4 regions of the Streptomyces spiramyceticus genome follow, and region 2 is predicted to be linked to each of the others. Evidence: riboswitches for the same ligand, from Rfam matches in the RefSeq annotation. Region 2 holds a riboswitch; each other region holds the start of a gene.
The links. A riboswitch is a leader RNA that binds a small molecule or an ion and turns the genes downstream of it on or off. The one in region 2 is predicted to bind cyclic di-AMP.

Region 1 (3,718 bases), on a different contig from region 2:
CTCGTCGTCGACGACGCCCACGGGCTCGGGGTCCTCGGCGACGGCGGCAGGGGCGCGCTGGACGCGGCGGGCCTGGCCGGTGCGGACGGTGTCGTCGCCACGCTGACCCTGTCCAAGTCCCTGGGCAGCCAGGGCGGAGCGGTCCTCGGCCCGGCCCGGGTCATCGACCACCTCGTCAACACAGCACGTACGTTCATCTTCGACACGGGTCTGGCACCGGCCGCAGCCGGCGCGGCGCTGGCGAGCGCACGGCTGCTGCGCCGTGAGCCGGGGCTTGCCGCCCGCGCTCGTACCGTCGCGGTCTCGTTGCACCGGGGACTGACCGACGCCGGTCTGTCCGCCGTACGCCCGGACGCCGCCGTGGTGTCGGTCCTGGCGCCCTCACCGGAGGCGGCGGTGCGGTGGGCCGCCGACTGCCGCGAGGCGGGCCTGGCCGTGGGCTGCTTCCGGCCCCCGTCGGTGCCGGACGGGATCTCCCGCCTCAGGCTCACCGCCAGGGCCGACCTCACGGACCAGCAGATCGAGGAGGCGGTGGCCACCGTCCTGCGGACCGCGCCCGTGGTCGGGAACAATCACATTCGGATCAGCAATGTTCGAAAGGGAGAAGATAATGGTGGTGGCGCGCGGTGAAATGCAGGATCTGTAAACGGACATGAGACATTTTCGCCACCGCGAGTAACTGCCTCACCTGCTGTTTCATGACTTGATATGCGCCCCACCAATGCGCCGCCCAAATACGTTCTTGCGTAGCAGAGTTCACCGCTTCGAGCGACAGATATCTGCATATCTTGGGGTCTCGCCCACTATGACGGCACCATGAGTGGCACTCTGGCGCGGAGCAATCCGAGGCCGCCCTCGAAGTTAATCCGCTACGAGTCGGAGTCCGGCCCCGGTGGGAAAGGGACAGCGTCGCCATGGCAGACCACCAGGAAGTATCCGTCACTCTGCCGAGCGAGCCGGCCTCGGTCTCAGCGGCACGGAGATACGTCGCCGAGATTCTCGGCGAGTGGGGGATGCCCCCCGACTCCGATGCCGCCGATACCGTTCGGCTTATCGTTTCGGAGCTGGCAACAAATGCCGTCCAGCACACTTTCGGCCAGTCGCCCACCTTCACCGTGGACGTACAGCTGGACCGGGACGAGAGGTTGCGCATCGGCGTCACAGACAGCCACCCCCGGTGGCCGAAACGGTTGCCCGCCGCCGTTCAGCAGGACAACGGGCGCGGCATAGTGATTATCCGCTGTCTCACCCTGGAGTGCGGCGGCCGGCTGAGCGTCCAGCCCACGCAGGAGGGTGGCAAGACCGTGTGGATCGCGCTCCCCTGGAACGTCCCCGTCAAGCAGTGACGGTCAAGCCGTAATGGTCAAGCAGTAACGGTCCGCCAGTGATGACCCACGCCAGGCGTACCCCGGCGGCGTGCACACCACCGCCGGGGTCGCCCCAGGTCATGCTGCCAGGGCCTCCTCAGACGAGGCCGCGCTCCATCGCGCTGCGCTCGACACAGAATTCATTGCCCTCGGGGTCGGCCATGACGACCCAGCCGAGGCCCTCCGCATTGCGCTGATCGCTGATGATCTTCGCGCCGAGCTCCGCGAGCCGCTCCACCTCGGCATCCCGCGTGCCGTTCGGCGGCTGGATGTCGAGGTGTATGCGGTTCTTGACGCTCTTGCTCTCGGGGACACGGATGAACAGCAGTCCGGGGACGCCGGGCTGATCCGATTCGATCAGCACTTCGTCGTCGCCCGGAGCGTCCTCCTTGCTCACCTTGTAACCGGTGAGCGCGGACCAGAACTCGGCGATGGCGTACGGGTCGTGGGCGTCGAAGGTGATGTGACATACCGGATTCATGAAGGTCATGGTGGTCAACTTACCTTCACCGCCAGGCAGTTCACATGATTTAGATCAGCGCACCCGGCCGTACCACACGGAATTGGACCAGATCCTCTCCAGCTTCACGTGGGAGCCGGTCTTCGGGGAGTGCCAGATCTTGCCGTTGCCCGCATAGATGCCCACGTGGTAGACGCTGCGACCGTAATGGAAGAAGACGAGGTCGCCGGGCTGCCTGCCGGAGGCGGAGATGTGCCGCGTCCTGTTGTACTGGGACTGCGCAGTGCGTGGCAGGCTCTTGCCGGCCTTCTTGAACGAATAGAGCGTCAGCCCCGAGCAGTCGAACCGGTTCGGGCCCGTTGCCCCGCGCATGTACGGGGCACCCTTCTTCGATGCGGCAATCTTGAGCGCCTTCGTCGAATGCGACGCGGCATGTGCCTCGGTGGCGGCCCCCGGCACCAGCATGGTGCCGCCGAGGGCGACGAGCGTGAGAGCCGAGGCGGCCCCGGCCCGGGAGAGCCGGTGCGGAACATACGTGTGCGCGGTCATGCGCAACCCTTCGTCAGCCGCCTGTGAAGGATGGCCTGTCGGGTTCGGACAGGCGAAGATGCCCGGCCGCTTTCGCGGCTTCACCCCAAGGGACGACCGTGTCCGGTCACCCCGTCCTACCTGGGTCCTCCACTCCTGCCGATGCACTCCTGTCGACCAGTCATCCGGAGCGGCGGCAGGACTCAGCGTCCGCCCGGACCGCCCCGCCGAGGTGGCGGGGGCTTGTCGTCCCAGGGATCTTGACTCATGAATACCCGGATTTCCGAGCAGAAACGGGCGTATGTGAGGCTCCTCACGACTGACCCGTTCGGGTGGACAGGGGTGTTTTTGACGATCGTTGTCGATGCCTGGCGACCCTCGTACCAGGGACGGAATGCCCCATTCCGCCATCTGTGTAGGCGCGATGCGCAAGTCGGATAGTACGACTGCGCAGTCGGTAGATACGCCGTTCGAGGTGTCGCGTGTCGTACTGGGCAGGGCCAGTCGGCTGAACCCCCGTCAACTCGTGGCGCGGGGCGGCACGGTGACCCGGCTCGCCCGCCGCTCACCGTCGAGCACCCGCAGTGCCCGGGCGAGGGTGGCGGCATGGAGGCGGGTCTCGCCCCGCTCGTGCATCACGGTGAGCGCGTCCCGCAGTCCCGCGGCCTTGCCGACGAGCGCCTGTGCGGCGCGCAGAGCGCCGTAAGTGTCGGCCCCGTGCGCCGGATTGATCCGGCCCACCAGATCGACGACTTCCAGATAGCGGTCGATGAACTCGCACTCGGCGCGCGTCAGGGCCGGCAGCGGCGGCAGTTCGGGCAGCAGCATGCGGGGATCACCTCGGGGCGGAGAAGGCGGAAGTGTCCTTGCGGCTCTGCACGATGTGGTCCACCAGGCCGTACGCCCGGGCCGCATCCGCGTCGAAGACCTTGTCGCGCTCGATGTCGGCGTCGACACGCTCCCCGCTCTGCCCGGTGTGGCGCGCGAGCAGCTCGGCGAGCAGCTCCCTCATGCGCATCAGCTCGCGCGCCTCGATCTCCAGATCGGACGGCTGCCCATGCACGGGCTCGTCGATGGACGGCTGGCTGAGGAGCACCCGCGCTCCCGGCAGCGCGAGGCGCTTGCCCGGTGAGCCGGCCGCGAGCAGCACGGCAGCCGAGGACGCGGCCTGGCCCAGGCAGATGGTCTCGACGTCGCAGGTGACGAACTGGATCGTGTCGTAGATCGCCGACATGGCGGTGAACGAGCCGCCGGGGGAGTTGATGTAGAGCGAGATGTCCCGGTCGGGGGCGGCATGTTCGAGGTGCATGAACTGCGCCATCACATCATTGGCGGCGGTGTCGTCGAGTGCCGTACCCAGGAA
Region 2 (3,718 bases):
CGATTCGGGTCTCCTGCGGCTGGCGCCCGGCGGAACGTACACCACACCCGTCTTCGCCGGGCTGTGGAGCGAGGGCGGGTTCGGCGGGGCGAGCCGGGCCTGGCACGCGTGGCAGCTCGCGCACGTCGTCCCGGACGCGGACCGGCTGCGGCCCGTCCTCTACAACTCCTGGGAAGCGACGGGCTTCGACATCTCCGAGCAGCAGCAGCGCACCCTCGCGCGACGGGCCGCGGACATCGGCGTCGAGCTGTTCGTGGTGGACGACGCGTGGTTCGGCGCGCGGGTCAGCGACCGGGCCGGGCTCGGCGACTGGACGCCGAACCGCGACCGATTCCCCGGCGGGCTGGGGCCGCTGGCCGACGAAGTGCACGGTCTCGGTATGCAGTTCGGGATCTGGGTCGAGCCCGAGATGGTCAATGCCGACAGCGATCTGTACCGGGCGCACCCCGACTGGGTGCAGCACCACCCGGGGCGCACCCGCACGGAGTTCCGTAACCAGCTCGTTCTCAATCTCGCCCGTGACGACGTCCAGGCGTACCTCTGGGACCAGCTCGACGGTCTCCTGTCGGCCGCGCCGGTCGACTATGTGAAGTGGGACTTCAACCGCTGTTTCACCGACGCGGGCTGGCCGGGCGAACCGTATCCGCAGAAGCTGTGGACCGCGCACGTGCACGCCCTGTACGGGCTGCTCGACCGGCTGCGGGCCGCGCACCCCACCATCGCCTTCGAGTCCTGCTCGGGCGGCGGCGGGCGGATCGACCTCGGGATTCTCTCCCGTACCGACCAGGTGTGGACCTCCGACAACACCGACCCGCTGGACCGGCTCGCCATCCAGCACGGCTTCAGCCAGCTGCACCCGGCGCGCGCGATGGCCGCATGGGTCACCGACAGCCCGAACACCCAGCTCAATGGGCGGGTCAGCTCGCTGCGCTTCCGCTTCGTGAGCGCGATGGCGGGCGTGCTCGGCATCGGCGGCGATCTGACCGAGTGGGGTGAGTGCGAGATCGCCGAGGCGCGCGAGTGGGTGGATCTCTACAAGGAGATCAGGCCGGTCGTGCAGCACGGCGAGATGCACCGGCTCCGTCCGCCGGACGGCGGCCTGAGCGCCGTCCAGTACACGCACGGGGACGACATCGTCGTCTTCGCCTGGCTCCAGGCCCAGCATTACGGCGAGCAGCAGCCGCCGCTGCGGCTGCGCGGGCTCGACCCGGCGGCGGCATACGCATGCCTGGACACGTCGGCCGTGCACCGCGGGGCCGTACTGCTCCACCGGGGTCTGCGCACGGCGCTGCGCGGTGATCTGGATGCTGCGGTCTTTCGGTTGCGGCGGGTGCGCGAATCGGGAGATACGTAGCAGTTCGGGATGTTGTTCTGCAGTTCGAACTAATTCGGGCAATTAGGCATAACTCCCCTTGCTGGTAAAGGGAATGGCGGGTCCGCTGGTGAGCAGGATCATATTTGTGACGGTGCGTGGCGAGGCGCCGAACGGAAATGCCTGGTCCTGGGCGGGGGTCCGAGATCCGTAATCCACAGAGTGTGACGGGAATTTCATGGTGAATTCCCGCAGGGCAATGCCTGAGTGAATGGAGTGGCTTGTCCGCGGGCGTCCTGTCGGCTTACGGTCACCGTCAATCCGGGTGGACCGCCTAATCCTGCCACCGCCCGGCAACCGCACTCACTCACTCACTCAAGCGTGGCAGGAGCGGGGGACCCAGGTAAGTACGCCGTTCATCCGGATCTGCACGCCGGTCCGGACCGGCTCGGGGTGAAGTCGCGCGAGAGCGCGGCCGGGCATCTCCAGCCCGAACCCGACAGCTCACCTCGTAGGCGACGGAGAGGAATTCGCCATGCCTGCAAAGGGTAAGCACCGCCGCCCGAGGTCGAACTCGATCACTCGCGGTTTTGTCGCCGCGGGCACGGGCGGAGCCGCACTCGCACTCCCGCTCATTGCCGCCACCGGCGCGAATGCCGCGGAGAAGGCCGCCCCGGCCGCCGCCTCCTCGCCCGTGACGCAGAAGGCTGCGGAGAAGGTCACCAAGAAGGCCGCGCAGGCAGCTGCGAAGAAGACCGGCACGAAGACCTACTCCGTCGTCTCCGGCGACTATCTGTCGAAGATCGCCGACCGGGAGAACGTGCGCGGCGGCTGGCAGAAGCTGTACGCCGACAACCGTGAGGTCGTCGGCGGCAACCCCTCGTTCATCCTTCCGGGCATGAAGCTCACCATCGGCGCCAAGGCGCCGGCCGAGGCCCCCGCCGCCCCCCAGGCCAAGGCCGAGGTCAAGCCCGAGGCCAAGCCGCAGGCCAAGGCGGCGGCCAAGCCCGAGACCAGCACCGTCACCGGCTCCGGCTTCTCCGCCCCGGTCCCCGCGGGCGTCACCACGCCGTACCGCGCCGCCGGTGGCAGCTGGTCCAGCGGCTACCACACGGGCGTCGACTTCGCCGCGTCGAGCGGCACGCCGGTCAAGGCCGTCAGCTCCGGCACCGTCGTCTCCGCCGGATGGGGCGGTGCGTACGGCAACGAGGTCGTCATCAAGCACGACGACGGCCGGTACTCGCAGTACGCCCACCTGTCCTCGCTGGCCGTCTCGTCCGGCCAGCGCGTCGGCGGCGGCATCCAGATCGGTCTCTCCGGCAGCACGGGCAACTCCACCGGCCCGCACCTGCACTTCGAGATCCGGACCGGCCCGGGCTACGGCTCGGACGTCGACCCGCTGGCCTACCTGCGCGGCAACGGCGTCTCCATCTGACGCACCCCGCCACTGCGGAATCCTCTCCGTACGCCCCTTTCCCTCCGCCGCAATTGGCGGAAGGAAAGGGGCGTACGTGCGTTTTCGGCGTATTCCGGATTGGGCGAATCTTGACCGGTGTCTTATCTCACGCCGCGTCAACCCCTCCCTACGGTGGCGTAGGTCACTTGCGCCAGTGAAGGATGTATCGACGTGGCAGACGATTCGAGATCATTCAGTGCAGGCACCATCGGGTCGTACGCGGCGATCGGCGACAGCTTCACCGAAGGAGTCGGCGACCCCGGACCCGACGGTGCGTTCATCGGCTGGGCCGACAGGCTGGCCGTACTCCTCGACGACCGCGTCCCCGAGCACACGTTCCGCTATGCCAACCTCGCCGTGCGCGGCCGCCTCCTCGACCAGATCGTGGAGGAACAGGTCCCGCGCGCCCGGGAACTGGCCCCCGATCTGGTGAGTTTCTGCGCGGGAGGCAACGACATCCTCCGGCCCGGCAGCGACCCCGACGACGTCGCCGAGCGCTTCGAGCGGGCCGTGGCCGACCTCACCAACGCCGTGGGCACCGTCATGGTGACCACCGGCTTCGACACGCGGGGCGTGCCCGTCCTGCGCCATCTGCGGGGCAAGATCGCGACGTACACGGCGCACGTACGGGCCGTCGCCGACCGCTACGACTGCCCGGTGCTCGACCTGTGGTCGCTCAAGTCCGTTCAGGACAGGCGCGCTTGGGACGGGGACCGGCTGCACCTCTCGCCCGAGGGGCACACACGCGTCGCGCTGCGCGCGGCACAGGTGCTCGGGCTCGACGTGCCGGCCGACCCGGACCAGGCATGGCCGCCGCAGGCACCGCGCGGCACGCTGGAGGCGCGCAAGGACAACATCCAGTGGGCGCGCGAGCACCTGGTGCCGTGGATCGGGCGGCGGCTGCGCGGCGAGTCGTCAGGCGATCACGTCGAGGCGAAGAGGCCCGACCT
Region 3 (3,718 bases), on a different contig from region 2:
CCCGCTCCTCGGCGCGACCGGCGCGAACGCTGCCGAGGCCACGACCTGGGACCGGGTCGCCGAGTGCGAGAGCGGAGGCATGTGGAGTGCCGACCTCGGCAACGGCTACTACGGCGGACTGCAGTTCTCGCAGGAGGCCTGGGAGAGCAACGGCGGTACGGCGTACGCGCCGCGCGCCGACCTCGCCAGCCGCTCCCAGCAGATCCAGATAGCGGAGAAGGTCCTGGCCGACCAGGGGCCGAAGGCGTGGCCCAGCTGCGCGACGATCTCCGGCCTGGTGGAGGGTGACGACACCCCGCCGGGCGTCGGCACGCCCGCCGAGCCGACGCCGTCGGAGGCTCCGGATAGCCCGGACACTTCGGAACGGTCCGAGCCCCTTGAGGACATCGTGGGCTCCGACTCCGAGGCCGACAGGACAAAGAAGGCCGACGAGGCCGACAAGGCCGACGTGAGTGAGGAGCCTGCCGGGTCGGACGCCTCCGAGCCCGCCAAGGCCCCCGACGCCACCCCCGCGGACGAGACCACTCCGCCCGCCCCCGAGAAGAGCGCCCCCTCGGGCAAGCACCGCGGCGAGGAAGCCCGCGAGGAGAACCGCACCGACGCCGCAGCAGGCGATTCGGGCAACAAGCATGAATCGGGCCGCCACGCCTCCCGAGGTGACGGATCGTCACGCGATGCGGCGAACGCGGGCAGTGCGGACAAGGCACGCAATGCGGATGGCGGTGAGTACACCGTGCGAACCGGTGACAACCTCTGGGCCATCGCCGACGCGCACGACGTCCCCGGCGGCTGGCCCGCGCTCTACGAGGCCAACGAGAAGGCCATCGGGTCCGACGCGGACCTCATCCTTCCTGGCCAGCGCCTTGATCTGAGCTGAAAACAGGGGCAGTTCGGGCTGCTATGTCCGAATTGGAGCCAGTGAGACAAGGGTCTCTTTGCCTCAACTGGCGCGGTCGGTCCGGACGCTCCACCCGTTTCGCCTCTGACCTGCGTGAATGCCGGTTATGCGAAGGCAAGTAGGGGCGATTTCTCCTCGATGTGCGTCTTTGAACATCGGGGAGTCATGTGTTTACGGTCGGATCGCTCGCCACCGCGGGCCCCGTCGACCGTCACGCCGAATCCTGCCGTCGGTCGGGGGAGTAGCTGACGCGTAAAGCGCCGTAGGCAGGAGCGGGGGAACCAGGTAAGTGCCGGGCCCGGCCGTCGAAGGGCGAACGCCGAAAGGCGAACGTCGAAGGACGCACCGGAACCGGCTTGGGGTGAAGCCGCGCGACAGATCGCACCAGGTCGCGCGGCCGGGCAACTCACATGGCCCGAACCCGACAGCTCACCTCGTAGGCGTCGGTGAGGAGATGTCGCATGCTGTTTTCCAGCAAGGCCAAGCACCGTCGCCCGTCCAAGGCCGTCCGGTTCGCCGCGTTCGCCGGTATCACCGGTGTCGCCGTCGCCGCCCCGCTGATGGGTGCCACGTCCGCCTCGGCCGCCAGCGCCGGGGAGTGGGACAAGGTCGCGCAGTGCGAGTCCGGCGGCAACTGGTCCATCAACACCGGCAACGGCTACCACGGTGGCCTGCAGTTCTCGGCGTCCACCTGGGCCGCGTACGGCGGCACCGCGTACGCCGGCACCGCCGACCAGGCCTCCAAGGCGCAGCAGATCGAGATAGCCGAGAAGGTCCTGGCCGGCCAGGGCAAGGGCGCGTGGCCGAACTGCGGCGTGGGCCTGTCCGGCGCCGCGTACGACAGTGGCTCCGCCGAGCAGGCCCAGCCCGAGGCGGCCCAGCCGAAGGCCGAGCCCAAGGCCGAGCGCAGCTCCGGCGACGCCCAGGCGGCCTCCCGCGGCGAGGGCCGCAAGGCGGTGAAGAAGGGCGACGGCGAGTACAAGGTGAAGTCCGGCGACACCCTCGGCAAGATCGCCGAGGCGGAGGACGTCGAGGGCGGCTGGAAGAAGATCTTCGAGCTGAACAAGGACATCATCAGCGACGCCGACGTGATCTTCCCGGGCCAGCAGCTGCACCTCGGCTGAGCCTGACGACCCCACAAAGCTCCCCGGCCCGGCGTGTCTTCCCCCGTACGCGCCGGGCCGGGGTTTTGTCGTTACTGCCCAGTACGTCGCGACTTCCGGCCAGGAGTTTCGTACCGTCCTGGGGGTATTCGGGCGCCTTCTCGTCCCACGGGGCGGGCCATCGGCTGGCCGATGCGCCCGGGCCGGATAGGCTCTTGCCGCAAGGCCAAAGCGACCCTGCACCCAAGCGTCACATCCCAGAAGGAGATGCTCGTGCCGTCCATCGACGTCGTCGTAGCCCGGGAAATCCTGGACTCCCGAGGCAACCCCACGGTCGAGGTCGAGGTCGGCCTCGACGACGGCAGCACCGGTCGTGCTGCTGTTCCGTCCGGTGCCTCCACCGGAGCGTTCGAGGCCATTGAGCTTCGCGACGGTGACCCCGACCGCTATCAGGGCAAGGGTGTCGAGAAGGCCGTCCTCGCCGTCATCGAGCAGATCGGCCCGGAGCTCGTCGGTTACGACGCCACCGAGCAGCGCCTGATCGACCAGGCGATGTTCGACCTGGACGCCACCGAGAACAAGGCCTCCCTCGGCGCCAACGCCATCCTCGGCGTCTCGCTTGCCGTCGCGCACGCCGCCTCCGAGGCGTCCGACCTGCCGCTCTTCCGCTACCTCGGCGGCCCGAACGCGCACCTGCTGCCCGTTCCGATGATGAACATCCTCAACGGTGGGTCGCACGCCGACTCCAACGTCGACATCCAGGAGTTCATGATCGCGCCGATCGGCGCCGAGTCGTTCTCCGAGGCCCTGCGCTGGGGCACGGAGGTCTACCACACCCTCAAGTCCGTCCTGAAGACCAAGGGCCTGTCCACCGGCCTCGGCGACGAGGGCGGCTTCGCCCCGAACCTGGACTCCAACCGCGCCGCGCTCGACCTCATCCTCGAGGCCATCCAGCAGGCCGGTTACATCCCGGGCGAGCAGATCGCGCTCGCGCTCGACGTCGCCGCGTCCGAGTTCTACAAGGACGGCGCGTACGAGTTCGAGGGCAAGTCCCGCTCGGCCGCCGAGATGACGGAGTACTACGAGGAGCTCGTGGCGGCGTACCCGCTCGTCTCCATCGAGGACCCGCTCTTCGAGGACGACTGGGCCGGCTGGAAGGTCCTCACCGACAAGCTGGGCACCAAGGTCCAGATCGTCGGCGACGACCTCTTCGTCACCAACCCGGAGCGCCTGGCCCGCGGTATCGAGGAAGGCGCCGCCAACTCGCTGCTCGTCAAGGTCAACCAGATCGGTTCGCTGACCGAGACCCTGGACGCCGTCGAGCTGGCCCAGCGCAACGGCTTCAAGTGCATGATGTCGCACCGCTCCGGTGAGACCGAGGACGTCACCATCGCCGACCTCGCCGTCGCCACCAACTGCGGCCAGATCAAGACCGGCGCCCCGGCCCGCTCCGAGCGCGTCGCCAAGTACAACCAGCTGCTGCGCATCGAGGAGATCCTCGACGACGCGGCGGTGTACGCGGGCCGCAGCGCGTTCCCCCGCTTCAAGGGATAAGCGCGGCAAGGGTTAAGCACAGCAAGGGCTGAAGGCCCCAGCCTCCCTACGTCCCCGCCCACGGTCCCGTACCGTGTGCGGGGACGTACGCGCGTATAAGGGGAGGCGGGAGACATGGCCGCGAAGAACCGGGACCGGTTCTCCACTGCGACCAGGCTGAGGC
Region 4 (3,718 bases), 960 kb from region 2:
CGGCTCCGACGCCGCCCTCGACCGCCTGGCGAAGCTGGTCTCCGAGGGCCTGGACGAGCTTCCCGAGACCGTCTGAACCCTGGACGGGCGAATTCTTGAGAAGGAGCCGCATCCCCCGAATTCCTCGGGGGATGCGGCTCCTTCTTTTTGCGCGGCGCGATACGCCGAAGAATGCGGGCAGCGCGAATTGGCCCCCCGCCAATTCACCCTCTTTGTATACGGCGCACCTGTTAATGACGCCCACTCGCCGTGTTTACGGCATGTTGCGAAGTCCTCACACGCTCCCGGTCCCGGTCCGGCTGCCGCAACCGGTGCACCGCGACCGCCCGTTCGGCGTGCAGCGCCATGAGCGACCTGGCACGCTCCGCGTCACCGCGCGCCACGGCGTCGACGATCGCGCCGTGTTCGGCCCACGACTCGACGGGGCGTGCGTGCTGCTCGACGGCGTACATCCAGGCGATCTTGTGCCTGAGCTGGGTGAGCAGCGCCGTCAGGCCGGGGCTGCCGGAGGCCTGGGCGAGCGTCTCGTGGAACCAGCCGCCGAGTGAGCGCAGGTCCTCGCCCTCGCCCCGGCGGGCCCGCTCCTGCCCCAGCCTGACCAGCCCACGCAGCACCTTGAGGTGCGCCTCGGTGCGCCGCTGGGCGGCGCGGGCCGCGCTCAGCGGCTCCAGCAGCGTCCTGACCTCCAGGAGGTCGGCGGCCTCCTGCTCGGTCGGCTCGGCGACGCAGGCGCCGGCGTGCCGGCGGGTGGTGACGAACCCCTCGGATTCCAGGGTGCGCAGGGCTTCGCGCACCGGGACGCGCGAGACACCGTAACGACGCGCAAGCAGCTCTTCGGTGAGCCGGCTGCCGCGCTGGAAGACACCGGAGACGATGTCGTCACGGATCGCCGTGCATACCGATTGCGCGGGAATGCGCATGACCTGACCTCCGCCTTAATCCCCGCGAAACGCGGTCGATTGACGCTTGTTCAGCGACTCTATTGCAGAGGCGGGGAATTTCCGAAGGGAGGCCGGAATCCATGGATATCTTTTGGCCAAGCCGAAGGCCCCGGCGGGGAAGCCGGGGCCTTCGGGGAAAGCGGAGGTGCGTCGGACCGCGTCGTCGGAGTCGGGGTCAGATACTGACGCCGTGCGCGCGCAGGTACGCGGTCGGGTCCATGTCGGAGCCGTAGTCGGGCGTCGTACGGGCCTCGAAGTGCAGGTGCGGGCCGGTCGAGTTGCCGGTCGAACCCGAGAGGCCTATCTGCTGGCCGGTGGTGACGGCCTGGCCGACGGAGACGCGGATGGACGACAGGTGGCCGTACTGCGTGTACGTGCCGTCGTTCATCCTGATGACGATGTTGTTGCCGTACGCGCCGCCCCAGCCGGCCTCGACGACGGTGCCGCGGCCGACGGACACGACGGAACTGCCGGACGGTGCACGGAAGTCGACACCGGAGTGGCTGCCGGAGGACCAGAGCGAGCCGCCGGCGTTGTAGCCGGTGGTCACCACGGAACCGGCGATGGGAAGGGTGTAGCTGTTGAGGCGCTTGCGCTCGGCGGCGCGGGCGGCACGCTCCCTGGCCGCGCGCTCCTCCCGCTCCCTCTTGACCTTCGCCGCAGCGGCGGCCCTGGCCTTGCGCTCGGCCTCGGCCTTCCGCTCGGCCTCGGCCTTGCGGGCGGCCTCCGCCTTGACGGCGGCCTGTCGCTGGGACTCGGCCTGGGCCGCGATCTGGTCGGCGAGGGAGTCGCCGATGACGAGGGCCTGGGTCAGGCCGGTGTCCGCGACGGAGCGCGCCGCTTCGGCGCTGGTGTCGTCGTGGGCGGCGAGGGCGGGAGAGGCCAGGCCTCCGATGACGCCGGTCGTCGCGAGGGCGGCAACACCCGCCATGTTCGCGCTCTTGCGCGTCAGACGGCTCGGACGACGGTGCTTCCCGGTGGCACGGGTGAACGCCATGGAGTGGCTGATCCTTTCCTTCCTTCTCGCCTACCGGGTTAGCTGACGGGTTCGGAGCAGGAAGGTCTCCTACGGACCCCTCCGTACGTACGCGCACAGAGGCCGTCCGATTCACCCCAGGGACTGAATGGGTCCCCGGCTCCCCAGGCTCGCGCCTGACGGGGACTCGGCGATGACTGTCCGGCGCCGCGGATGCGGCGCATTGCTGACGAACAGCCGGACAGACGCTAAACGGGACATCTGTCAATCACCAAACAGACACGAGGTTTTGTAACGCACCCCACAGGCCAGACAGGCAACCTCCACAACAAAAGGGACATACAGGAAGGACCCCGGCGGCCTGTCGGTCACCGGGGTCCCTCTATTCCGTCCCCCTATGCCCCATTACAGGGGCATTTGGTGCGCGGCTTATCAGCCGGCCACCACCTTCACCTCGCCGATGCCGAGCGCCCTGACCGGCTCCTCGATCTGGGACGCGTCCCCGACGAGGATCGTGACCAGACGGTCGGCAGGGAAGGCGCTGACGGCCGCTGCGGTGGCCTCCACCGTGCCGGTCTCGACGAGGCGCGCGTACAGCTGGGCCTGGAAGTCGTCCGGCAGCTGCTGCTCGACCTGGTCGGCGAGCGTGCCGGCGACGGCCGCGGCCGTCTCGTACTTCAGCGGGGCGACGCCCACCAGGTTCTGTACGGCGACGTCGCGCTCGGCGTCGGTCAGGCCTTCCTCTGCGAGGGTGCGCAGCACCTTCCAGAGGTCCTCCAGCGCCGGACCCGTGGACTCGGTGTCCACGGAGCCGCTGATCGCGAGCATCGCGGCGCCCGGGGCCCCTTCCGGACCGGAGGGAGCGGCGGAGCGCAACACCTGGCCATAGGCGCGCACGCCGTACGTGTAGCCCTTCTCCTCGCGCAGGACACGGTCCAGGCGGGAGGTGAGCGTGCCGCCCAGGCAGTACGTACCGAGGACCTGGGCCGGCCAGACACGGTCGTGCCTGTCCGGGCCGGTGCGGCCGATGAGCAGCTGCGTCTGGACCGCGCCGGGGCGGTCGACGATGACCACGCGGCCCGTGTCGTCCGCCGTCACCACCGGGACGGGGCGGGGCTCGGCGGTGTTGCCCGTCCAGGCGCCCAGGGTGTCGGCCAGCACGGCATCGAGATCCGTGCCTTCGAGGTCGCCGACGACCACGGCGGTGGCGGTCGCGGGACGCACGTGCGCCTCGTAGAAGCCCCTCACTGCGGCGGAGTCGATACGCTCCACCGTCTCCTCCGAGCCCTGGCGCGGCCGCGACATGCGCGAACCGGCGGGGAAGAGCTCCTTGGAGAGCTGCTTGGCGGCCCGACGGGACGGGTTGGCCGTCTCGTGCGGGATCTCGTCGAGCCGGTTGCGCACCAGCCGGTCGATCTCGCTGTCCGCGAAGGCGGGCGCGCGCAGCGCGTCGGCGAGCAGGCCGAGCGCCTTGGGCAGCCGGGAGACCGGGACCTCCAGGGAGACCCGTACGCCGGGGTGATCGGCGTACGCGTCGAGCGTGGCGCCGCAGCGCTCCAGCTCGGCGGCGAACTCCTCGGCGGAGTGCTTGTCGGTGCCCTCGGAGAACGCCCGCGCCATGATCGTGGCGACGCCGTCGAGGCCCTCGGGCTCCGCCTCCAGCGGGGCGGCGAGGAAGATCTCCACGGCCACGACCTGCTGGCCGGGGCGGTGGCAGCGCAGCACGGTCAGACCGTTGGGCAGGGCGCCGCGCTCGGGGGCGGGGAAGGCCCACGGCTGGGCGGTGCCCGCCTTCGGCTGC

Region 1: another riboswitch for cyclic di-AMP. It lies ahead of PXH83_RS01005 (C40 family peptidase); the one in region 2 lies ahead of PXH83_RS28325 (LysM peptidoglycan-binding domain-containing M23 family metallopeptidase).
Region 3: another riboswitch for cyclic di-AMP. It lies ahead of PXH83_RS11155 (transglycosylase family protein); the one in region 2 lies ahead of PXH83_RS28325 (LysM peptidoglycan-binding domain-containing M23 family metallopeptidase).
Region 4: another riboswitch for cyclic di-AMP. It lies ahead of PXH83_RS24190 (M23 family metallopeptidase); the one in region 2 lies ahead of PXH83_RS28325 (LysM peptidoglycan-binding domain-containing M23 family metallopeptidase).

The regions. Positions count from the first base shown of each region.
Region 1 covers NZ_JARBAX010000001.1:263,573-267,290, reverse strand. Annotated here, with positions in the region: gene PXH83_RS01020 (8-amino-7-oxononanoate synthase) at 1-630, shown strand, start outside; gene PXH83_RS01015 (ATP-binding protein) at 915-1,346, shown strand; gene PXH83_RS01010 (VOC family protein) at 1,465-1,857, opposite strand; gene PXH83_RS01005 (C40 family peptidase) at 1,903-2,376, opposite strand; cyclic di-AMP (ydaO/yuaA leader) riboswitch at 2,380-2,541, opposite strand; gene PXH83_RS01000 (hypothetical protein) at 2,875-3,183, opposite strand; gene PXH83_RS00995 (ATP-dependent Clp protease proteolytic subunit) at 3,191-3,718, opposite strand, start outside.
Region 2 covers NZ_JARBAX010000002.1:1,060,901-1,064,618, forward strand. Annotated here, with positions in the region: gene PXH83_RS28320 (alpha-galactosidase) at 1-1,354, shown strand, start outside; cyclic di-AMP (ydaO/yuaA leader) riboswitch at 1,675-1,845, shown strand; gene PXH83_RS28325 (LysM peptidoglycan-binding domain-containing M23 family metallopeptidase) at 1,848-2,747, shown strand; gene PXH83_RS28330 (SGNH/GDSL hydrolase family protein) at 2,940-3,718, shown strand, end outside; gene PXH83_RS28335 (STM4011 family radical SAM protein) at 3,684-3,718, opposite strand, start outside.
Region 3 covers NZ_JARBAX010000001.1:2,490,799-2,494,516, reverse strand. Annotated here, with positions in the region: gene PXH83_RS11160 (transglycosylase family protein) at 1-877, shown strand, start outside; cyclic di-AMP (ydaO/yuaA leader) riboswitch at 1,206-1,356, shown strand; gene PXH83_RS11155 (transglycosylase family protein) at 1,360-2,022, shown strand; gene eno (phosphopyruvate hydratase) at 2,269-3,555, shown strand; gene PXH83_RS11145 (FtsB family cell division protein) at 3,670-3,718, shown strand, end outside.
Region 4 covers NZ_JARBAX010000002.1:105,206-108,923, reverse strand. Annotated here, with positions in the region: gene PXH83_RS24200 (HPr family phosphocarrier protein) at 1-76, shown strand, start outside; gene PXH83_RS24195 (GntR family transcriptional regulator) at 231-920, opposite strand; gene PXH83_RS24190 (M23 family metallopeptidase) at 1,117-1,938, opposite strand; cyclic di-AMP (ydaO/yuaA leader) riboswitch at 1,951-2,120, opposite strand; gene PXH83_RS24185 (M16 family metallopeptidase) at 2,350-3,718, opposite strand, start outside.